Regions from separate parts of the Lysinibacillus sp. FSL M8-0216 genome, predicted to be linked through region 2. Evidence: riboswitches for the same ligand, from Rfam matches in the RefSeq annotation. Region 2 holds a riboswitch; each other region holds the start of a gene.
What was found. Region 2 has a riboswitch for S-adenosylmethionine ahead of MKX57_RS19410 (methionine ABC transporter ATP-binding protein). Riboswitches for the same ligand answer to the same signal wherever they lie in the genome.
Positions count from the first base shown of each region.

Region 1: linked by a shared signal. The riboswitch ahead of metK (methionine adenosyltransferase) and the one ahead of MKX57_RS19410 (methionine ABC transporter ATP-binding protein) in region 2 are both predicted to bind S-adenosylmethionine.
Region 3: linked by a shared signal. The riboswitch ahead of MKX57_RS08215 (YezD family protein) and the one ahead of MKX57_RS19410 (methionine ABC transporter ATP-binding protein) in region 2 are both predicted to bind S-adenosylmethionine.

Region 1 is NZ_CP152007.1:3,762,929-3,766,210, forward strand. It holds gene MKX57_RS18545 (gamma carbonic anhydrase family protein) at 1-189, shown strand, start outside; gene metK (methionine adenosyltransferase) at 361-1,557, opposite strand; SAM riboswitch class I at 1,841-1,959, opposite strand; gene pckA (phosphoenolpyruvate carboxykinase (ATP)) at 2,352-3,282, shown strand, end outside.
Region 2 is NZ_CP152007.1:3,902,479-3,905,760, forward strand. It holds gene MKX57_RS19405 (methionine ABC transporter permease) at 1-406, opposite strand, end outside; gene MKX57_RS19410 (methionine ABC transporter ATP-binding protein) at 396-1,424, opposite strand; SAM riboswitch class I at 1,508-1,612, opposite strand; gene MKX57_RS19415 (thioredoxin family protein) at 1,669-1,980, opposite strand; gene MKX57_RS19420 (hypothetical protein) at 1,996-2,337, opposite strand; gene gcvH (glycine cleavage system protein GcvH) at 2,429-2,809, opposite strand; gene MKX57_RS19430 (arsenate reductase family protein) at 2,891-3,247, opposite strand.
Region 3 is NZ_CP152007.1:1,744,770-1,748,051, forward strand. It holds gene MKX57_RS08210 (heparan-alpha-glucosaminide N-acetyltransferase domain-containing protein) at 1-912, shown strand, start outside; SAM riboswitch class I at 1,083-1,177, shown strand; gene MKX57_RS08215 (YezD family protein) at 1,247-1,402, shown strand; gene MKX57_RS08220 (flavin reductase family protein) at 1,487-1,972, opposite strand; gene MKX57_RS08225 (VOC family protein) at 2,130-2,915, shown strand; gene MKX57_RS08230 (cold-shock protein) at 3,019-3,219, opposite strand.

The DNA of each region.
Region 1 (3,282 bases), 140 kb from region 2:
GGAGAGGGTGCATTTATTGGAGCCGGAAGTCTTGTGCCTCCTGGTAAAGTCATACCTCCAAATAGCTTAGCATTAGGTCGTCCAGCGAAAGTTGTCCGAGAATTAAACGCTGAGGATAAAGAGGATATGGAGCGTATCGTACGTGAATACGTAGAAAAAGGTCAGTATTATAAATCTCTACAAAAATAAAAGCTTATAAAGAATACATTCATTATAAAAAATCCCTCGCTTTCCATGACCATTGTTCAAGGAATAAAGGCGGGGCATTTTTGCAAAAAAACAAAAGGGGCAGAAAAGCCCCTTTTGTTCATCATACATTAGAATAATTTTCTAACGACTTCAGCACTTTAGCACAATAGTTTACAGACGTGCTTTTACACGTAATGCGTCAGCTTTATCAGTTTGTTCCCATGGTACATTTAAATCTGTACGACCGAAGTGACCATAGGCTGCAGTTTGTTTATAAATTGGACGACGAAGATCAAGCATTTTAATAATTCCTGCTGGGCGTAAATCAAATAGCTCACGAACCCATTCTACGATTTCGCTTTCCTTCACTTTTCCTGTACCAAATGTATCAACAGCAATGGAAACAGGCTGTGCCACGCCAATTGCATACGCCAACTGGACTTCAGCGCGTTCTGCTAAACCAGCTGCTACAATATTTTTAGCTACATAACGTGCCGCATAGGCAGCTGAACGGTCAACTTTTGTTGCATCCTTACCTGAGAATGCACCGCCACCGTGTCGTGCATAGCCACCGTATGTATCAACAATTATCTTACGGCCCGTTAAACCAGCATCTCCTTTTGGCCCACCAATGACGAAACGGCCAGTCGGATTGATAAAGTATTTTGTTTTTGTATCTAATAATTCGCTTGGCACAACAGGAGCAATCACAAGTTGTTTTAGATCAGCCTGAATTTGTTCAAGTGTTGCTTCTTCATCATGCTGTGTTGAAATAACAATTGTATCGACACGTACAGGTACGTTATTGTCATCGTATTCAATTGTTACTTGTGTTTTACCATCGGGGCGTAAATAAGCTAGCTCACCAGATTTACGAACTTCAGTTAAACGACGTGCTAACTTATGAGCTAAGCTAATTGGTAACGGCATTAGCTCAGGTGTTTCATTACATGCATAGCCAAACATTAAGCCTTGGTCCCCTGCACCAATTGCTTCAATATCTGCATCTGTCATAGAACCCTCACGAGCCTCTAAAGCTTGGTCAACACCTTGAGCAATATCTGGAGATTGCTCACCAATTGCTACAAGTACCGCTAAATTTTCAGCATCAAAGCCATATTTCCCACGTGTATATCCGATTTCTGCCACAGTATCACGTACAATACCTTTGATATCTACATAAGTAGAAGTAGTAATTTCTCCCGCTACTAATACTAATCCTGTTGTTACAGTTGTCTCACACGCTACACGTGCATTTGGATCTTCTGCTAAAATAGCATCTAATATGGCATCCGAAATCTGGTCACAAATTTTATCTGGATGCCCTTCTGTTACACTTTCTGATGTAAACAGTCGACGTTTTGTCATTTAGTTTTCCTCCTATTACTCTTACAAAAAGTATTTGAATACGGTACTCATTACCCATGTCAAGTCCGCTCCTAAGGATTGAACTCTCAAGCCGCTGTTGTTGTCATTTCACTTTACGTGAAAAAATAACTGCTACTTTTAACACGAGGATTTCGAAAGATCCGTCATTATAATAAGGAAAGAACTACATATACTTACCTTTACATTGATTTTTAACAATAAAAAAATCCTTTACTCACGTTACTATACATGAGGAAAGGAATAATGACTTCGTTACCTTTCACTCTTATCGTTCAAGGGATTTTCCCTTGCATCAGGTTGGCACCAACGCATGTCGTGAAATAATTCATGCAGGTTGCCGGGTTTCACAGGGCCTGACCCTCCACCAGCTCGGGATAAGAGTATCCGTTCAATTTTCATGTTACTGAAAAGGTAGAACGTTGTCAAATATTTTCTTATGTATTACTGTATAGTAAGGAAGGAACAAATAATCACCATAAAAATTTTCATTCTTGGGTGATGATGTAAACAGAAGAAAATTAATCCCTACAACATACCTAGCATCTTGTGGTAACATATGTGTGGCTCAAATTTTAGACAATTTACTGTAGCATTGAATGTTTTCTACTCGAAAAACATTATTTTTTGTCAGTTTATTGAAAAGTAATAAAAACTCTAAAATAATTTCTTAATTAGTATAGATTATTTAACCAATTGTGTTATACTATTTTTGAAATTAAGAAAAAATCCCTCTAAATCAAGGGAATACTATAAAAAAGGATGGTATTTAATCGATGAATTCAGTAGAAATTGCAAACGAACTGAAGGAATTATTAAGCGGCGGTAACATTAACGTTCAACTTTCAGTACCACAATTAGCAGAAAAAGCTACTTCTCGTGGTGAGGCAATGTTAACAGTAGATGGCGCAGTTCGTGCAGAAACTGGCAAATACACTGGTCGTTCACCTAAAGATAAATATACAGTAGAAGAAGAAAGCACAAAAGATCAAATTGACTGGGGTAAAGTCAATCAACCAATTTCCTCTGAAGTGTTCGATAACCTGTATGTAAAAGTAATAAAATATTTAAAAGAACAAGATGAATTATTTGTATTCAAAGGCTTTGCTGGTGCTGACAAAGATTCACAATTAAGCATCCAAGTTATTAATGAATACGCTTGGCACAACCTTTTCGCTCATCAATTATTTATCCGTCCAACTAAAGACGAATTAGCTTCGCATGTTGCAGACTTCACTGTCATCTCAGCTCCTAACTTTAAAGCAGATCCTGCGGTTGACGGTACTGCTTCTGAAACATTCATCATTGTATCACTTGAAAAGAAAATTATCTTAATTGGTGGTACTGAATATGCTGGTGAAATGAAAAAATCTATTTTCGGTATTATGAACTACTTATTACCACAACAAGGTATCCTTTCTATGCACTGTTCAGCAAACGTTGGTGAAGCTGGCGATGTAGCATTATTCTTCGGTCTATCTGGTACTGGTAAAACAACATTATCCGCTGATCCAGACCGTAAGCTTATCGGTGACGATGAACACGGCTGGTCTGATAATGGTGTATTCAATATTGAGGGTGGTTGCTATGCAAAAACGATCAACCTTTCTGCTGAGAAAGAACCAGAAATCTACAATGCAATCCGCTTCGGCTCTGTTTTAGAAAACGTAGCTGTTGATCCAGAAACTCGTATTTGTGATTATGATG
Region 2 (3,282 bases):
ATGTTTTTGCCCCCATTGAACGAGCTGCTTCAATGACACCTTTATCAATCTCACGTAACGCAATTAATACCATACGTGCATAGAATGGAGCCGCACCGATAATTAAAGCAGGTAAAGCAGCATTAGCTCCACGGATTGTACCTAGTAAAAGCTTAGTGAATGGAATTAATAAAATAATTAACACGATAAATGGGATAGAGCGGAAAATGTTAACGAGTGACCCTGTTAAAAAGCTAACAATTTTATTAGCCCATAACTGATTGGGACTTGTTAAAAATAGGACGATTCCAATAGCTAACCCAAGAATAAATGTAATAACTGTAGAAATGGCCGTCATATATAATGTTTCATACGTAGCCTGCCACATGCTATCCCAGTCTACATTCGGAAAGAGATTAGTTAGCATCTGCAATCACCTCCGTTTGTACTTCCACTGTATTTAAATAGCTTAAGGCTTCAGTCACATTTGCTTTCGACCCATCAATTTGGACTATGAGGGTACCATATGCACCATTTTTCGTTTGTGAAATATTTCCGTGTACGATGCTTACTTCCACATCGAATTGCTTCACTAGATGTGAAATAACTGGCTGTTCTGTTTTTTCACCAACAAAAATCAATTTGACAAGTTGTCCAGTTGGATAATTTGCTTTGATTTGTTCTACTGTATCCTGTGTTTCCTTTGTATTTGTAATTTGGGCTACAAATTTCTTAGTAATGGCTGCCTGAGGTGCCTGGAAAACTTGCAATACTTCCCCACGCTCTACAATTTCGCCTGCCTCCATCACTGCTACACGATGACAAATCTTGCGAATGACATGCATTTCATGAGTAATGAGGACAATCGTTAACCCTAACCGTTCATTAATATCTACCAGTAAATCAAGAATGGCATCTGTTGTCTCTGGGTCTAGTGCAGATGTTGCCTCATCACATAGTAAAACCTCTGGATTATTTGCTAATGCACGTGCAATCCCTACTCGTTGCTTTTGTCCACCAGACAGCTGCGATGGATATGCTTGATCGCGACCTTCTAAGCCAACAAGTGCTATCAATTCCTTCACCCGTGCCTCACGTTGAGCTTTTGATACACCTGCAATTTCTAATGGGAAGGCAATGTTTTCTGCAACTGTTCGTGACCAAAGTAGGTTAAAATGTTGAAAAATCATACTAACCTTTTGTCTAGCTGCTCTAAGCTTTTGACCCTTAATCGAAGAAAATTCTTGATTGTTCACCGTTACTGTTCCTGCTGTTGGTTTCTCTAAACCATTAAGTAAACGAATCATCGTACTTTTACCAGCGCCACTATAGCCGATAATGCCAAAAATTTCACCCTTATTAATAGTAAGGTTAACATCTTTGACTGCCGTTAATTCGCCATTTGCTGTTTTGTATTTCTTCGTTATATTTTGAAGCTGTATCATAGCGAATACTCCTTTTCTTATATAAAAAAACCCCTCCACTTATAGACAAGTAGAAGGGGTCACGTATTATACGTTGAACCGTTCTCTCATCTTTCAAAGAAAAAATCTTTGAGTGATTTGGCACCTTTTCACTATGTGATGGTTGCCGGGCTTCATAGGGCACTTCCCTCCGCCGCTCTTTATAAGAGTTCGATATATTTAATGTTTTAGTAATATATTTGTTACTTTACCACGCTAATAAAGTTCAGTCAATTGATTTTTTTAACAATTCGTACAAAAATGGTACGGATTGAAAAGCATAAATCTTTTCTGTCACTTTGCCGCCATCACACACAAGTAAACATGGGACGCTTTCAATTTGATGTTCAATAGCAATTTGCTCCAAAAAATTAATATTTGCTTTCCCTAGTTTTAGGTGAGGTAATAGTTGTTCTACAATTGACATCATTTTCGATGCCACTGCACAAGTACCACACATCGGTGTATATAAATAAAACGCAGCTTTTTCTCCCGACTGTAAAGCCGACTCCCACTGCTCTTTTGACCATTCTTCCATTTAGTTCACGCAACCTTATAAAATATATTCATTATGGATGGAGAAATGCGCACGCAGTAAAATCATTGCTAACACTTTTCTTGGTGTCGTTTCTACTTCCTTATATGTCGGCATTGTACGTAAATGCTCCGCTTCCGGATAATGTCTGTCCATTAAAGCGCGTAGCTTATCGCCTGAAGTATCAGCATCAAAAAAAGTAAATAGCTCGCAGCCCTCATAGGGGTCTATTAGCTCCTCTAATTGATGCACTCCAATTGTTCCATTCGTACATAGTATTGTAACATTCTCGTTCAAAATCGGCTCAATTTGTAGCTTATCTGAGCGTCCTTCTACTATCAAGCATTTCCCATCGAACATTACGCCACCTCCATTTAGACATATCCACTTATACATTATTATATAATAAAAAACGCCGGTAGTTTCCGACGTTTTTTGATTATGGCTTGTCTTATTCTGCAGTCATCTCTTCGTATTGTTCTGCTGTCATAAGTTTATCAACTTCTGATGCATCAGCAGGCTCTACGACGATCATCCATGCTTTTTCATATGGTGATTCATTAACGAATTCTGGGCTATCTTCTAAATCTGCATTTACTTCCACTACAGTACCTGAGATTGGTGCATATAATTCAGAAACAGTTTTTACTGATTCTACGCTACCGAATGGATCATCTGTTTTGATTTCATCGCCAACTTGTGGAAGTTCAACGAAAACGATATCTCCTAATTCAGATTGTGCGAAGTGCGTAATACCAATACGTACTTTTCCATCTTCTACTTTTACCCATTCATGCTCTTCAGAGTAACGTAAGTCTTTCGGTGTGCTCATGCAAAAAACCCCTCCATAATTATGTAATATATTCACTTTCAGTGTGCCATACTTCTCCTATAAAAACAAGGATAAAAACGGTTATAACCAAGCTTGCTCAAAATCGGATTCTTTAAACCCTAAAGTTACTTTTTTTCCATCTGTTACGATGGGACGTTTTATTAACATACCATCCGTAGCAAGTAGCTTAAGCTGTTCTTCCTCAGTCATATCAGCTAGCTTGTCCTTCAAACCAAGGTCACGATACTTCATGCCAGAAGTATTAAAAAACTTCTTCAAAGGTAGTCCACTTGCTTGCCATAAAGCTGTTATTTCATCCTTTGTTGGTGGCTGCTCTACGATATGTACCTCTTCATAGGAAACGTCATGATCATTTAACCACTTTTGTGCTTTTTTACATGTTGTACATTTTGGATAATGGAAAAATTGAATCGTCATAAAAATGCTCCTCTGCTGTCTTTTTCTGTAGTATA
Region 3 (3,282 bases), 2.2 Mb from region 2:
GCAGGAATAGGAACAGCTTTAATGACTCGTCAGGCTAGAGAGACTAAGGACCCAATACTTCTTCGTAAGAATCGACTTACTTTGTGGAAGAGGTCGTTTTTGTTATTCGTGATAGGAATAGTCCTATATGCAGTAGGCTGGACAGGAGATATCTTACATTATTATGGCGTGTATATGTTTGTTGCCGCATGTTTGATTGCCCAATCCAAGAAAATGATGATGTTCATAATCGGTGTCATCCTCATCCTTTCACAATGGCTCCAAATTCAATTTAATTACTTCGCTGGGTGGCATCCAACATATGTATTACTAGAGTATCTTGATTTTTGGACACCGGCAGGATTTATAAGAAATTTGATGTTTAATGGCTATCATCCACTATTTCCCTGGATTTGTTTCTTTCTAACTGGCATGGTAATCGGCACATTAGATTTAACTAATCGTTCATTACGAAAAATCTTATTGGTGATGGGCTTATTGCTAGTCATAATGACGGAGACTTTTTCAACGATATTTATTAAGATGACAACGATCCATTTATTAGATGTAGAGAGTGCATTGTATTTATTTGATACGGGACCGATTCCACCGAATACGATGTATGTTCTATCTAACTCAGCGTCGGCAATTGTCCTTATCGTGGGCTCCATCTATCTTGTTGAGACATGTAAAAATAAAGTAATTGAAGCTTTGATCTTTACGGGACAATTGTCTTTAACGCATTATGTCGGCCATGTTTTTATTGGGATTGGAATATTAATTGTTTGCCAAAAGTTGGAGAATCAGACGCTTACCTTTTCCATGCTATATGCCTGCTGTTACTTTGTAGGATGTGTGCTTGTTTCTGTCTGGTGGAGAGCTAAACATCGTCGAGGTCCCCTTGAATTCTTGATGAGGAAATGGAGTTCGTAATAAATTAATGGATTGCCATCTATTTCTCGTTGATTAGGCATAAAATACTTTAGATATAGATAGTTTTCTAATCTAAAATAATCATTACAAAGTATTCAGCTAGGTTTTCTAATATTTTATATTGACAATCTTATTACAGAATTATAGAATTATTTTCAAGAAACGCAGTACTCTTATCAAGATAGGTGGAGGGACTTGGCCCAATGAAGCCTCGGCAACCGAAACATAGGTGCCACTTCCAACCGATGTATCTGAGAGATAGGAGGGGCTATCAATCAGTTTGATGCATTGGCCTCTTTTGTACAACAAGGATGAAAAAGAAGGGGTGTATCGTATGGCTCAGTCGGCAAAGGTAGAAGATAAGAAATTAGAGGCTATTGCAAAGGCCATTCAAAATCTTGAATTTGGTGAAGTGCATATTACGATTCAGGATGGTGTAATTGTTCAAATTAATAGGCTTGAAAAGCAGAGATTTCCTCAGAAGAAATAAAGGATCATTTCAGTTGAACGATGTGAAAAGGCCACCAATAAGCATGGTTTCCGTTGCTTACAAGTGGCCCTTTTTTTATGGCAATTAGCTATAGAAGCTTTTTGGAATCTGACCGATATGACGGCGATGATAGAGAAGGGGCTCCTTTTGAGAGTTTGTAATATCTAGCACCTGGCCAATAAAAATAGTATGATCACCTGCATCTATTTGCTGAAAGGATTTACATTGTAAAATAGCTGCTGTATCATGTAAAATCGGTAGTCCTAAAGAAGAAGTAGACCATTTTGCTTGAGCAAAGCGATCTGGGACTTTACTTGCAAATAATGTACATAATTGCTCTTGATCACTTGCTAAAATATTGACAGCGAATTTTTCCGCACTCATAAAGTAAGGATGGAGCTGAGATTTTTTATCAAGTGACCATAAAATAAGTAGTGGATCAATAGAAACAGATGCAAAAGAATTGACGGTTAAGCCAATTGGATTCGTTTCATGACAAGCTGTAACAACTGTTACACCTGTAGGATAGTTACCTAATGCCAATTTAAAAGCAGCAACATGATCTGTCATTCAAATCACCTCTTTATAGTTAGTAATAAATTAGTTAACGGAGTTAGTAGGTAAATTGCACTTTTTTCATACCATATAGTAACTCCTTTTCTTAAGTAAATATTAAATCAATTACACATCCAGGTAAAGCTAATGGGGGAAAGAAAGGGGAATTGCCATGACTTTATATTTTGATCATCTGGTACATCAAGTAGAATCACCGGAAAATATAAAGGTTTTCTTCAATAAACGAAATGTCCATACAGTGAACGGTGGTCAACACACGATGTGGGGGACTTACAATACGCTAAGTTATTTTGGCTTAAGCTATATTGAACAAATCGCTATTTATGATCGTGATTTATTTGAGCAAGCGGCCCTGTACCCATATTCCCTACATTATACGTTTAAACGTGATCGTGAGCGCCAAGGATTTTCACGAATTGCCTTGCGCACCAAAAATATTGAAGACGATGGTCAACGATTGCGTGCATTGGGCTATGAAGTATATGGTCCCGATGCTTGTAGCCGCACAAGACCAGACGGCACGATAATCGAATGGAAGCTATTGCATTTTGGCAGACCTGGCCTTTCAGTGGATTTTCCTTTCTTAATTGAATGGGCAGATGGAGATGAGGAGCGTTTGGCTCAATTAAAGGCTAGTGGCGCGATTGATGAAAAACAAGCCATTACAATGGAATCCATTCAGTTTTTTGTCAAGGATGTGGAGGAGACGGTGCAGCTTTGGCAGAAAGTATTACAACTACCCGAGTTTGAGCAGCATGAGCAGTTTATGTCTCTACAGCTAGCGAATATGCGCTTGGATTTTTATGAGGAAGCCTCAGCATCTAGCATGACGCTCGGTCATTTAAAAGAAGGGCCAATCGGTGTAACATTAAAGGATCCACACCGAACAAAGGAAACATTAGTGTGTCCAGGTGCTTTTTATTGGATTAATAAATAAATTAAAAATCCACTTCAATCGTTGAAGTGGATTTTTATGTGCAAACATGCAAAAAGTGGATTGAGCCATTTTCAAATACTTCATCCACTTACTATATTCTAGCTTATAATTTTACAACATTTGATGCTTGCGGGCCGCGATTGCCTTCCACAACATCAAATGAAACCTTTTGACCTTCTTCAAGTGTACGGAAGCCTTCCTCCTGGATGCCCGTAAAATGTACAAATACATCTTCTCCATCATCACATTCAATAAAGCCATAACCCTTTTCATTATTGAACCACTTTACGATCCCATGTTGCATAAGCATTCGCCTCCAATGCGCTTGAAAGTAAGATAAAGTTAAAGAAGTCGTGCTATCAATGAG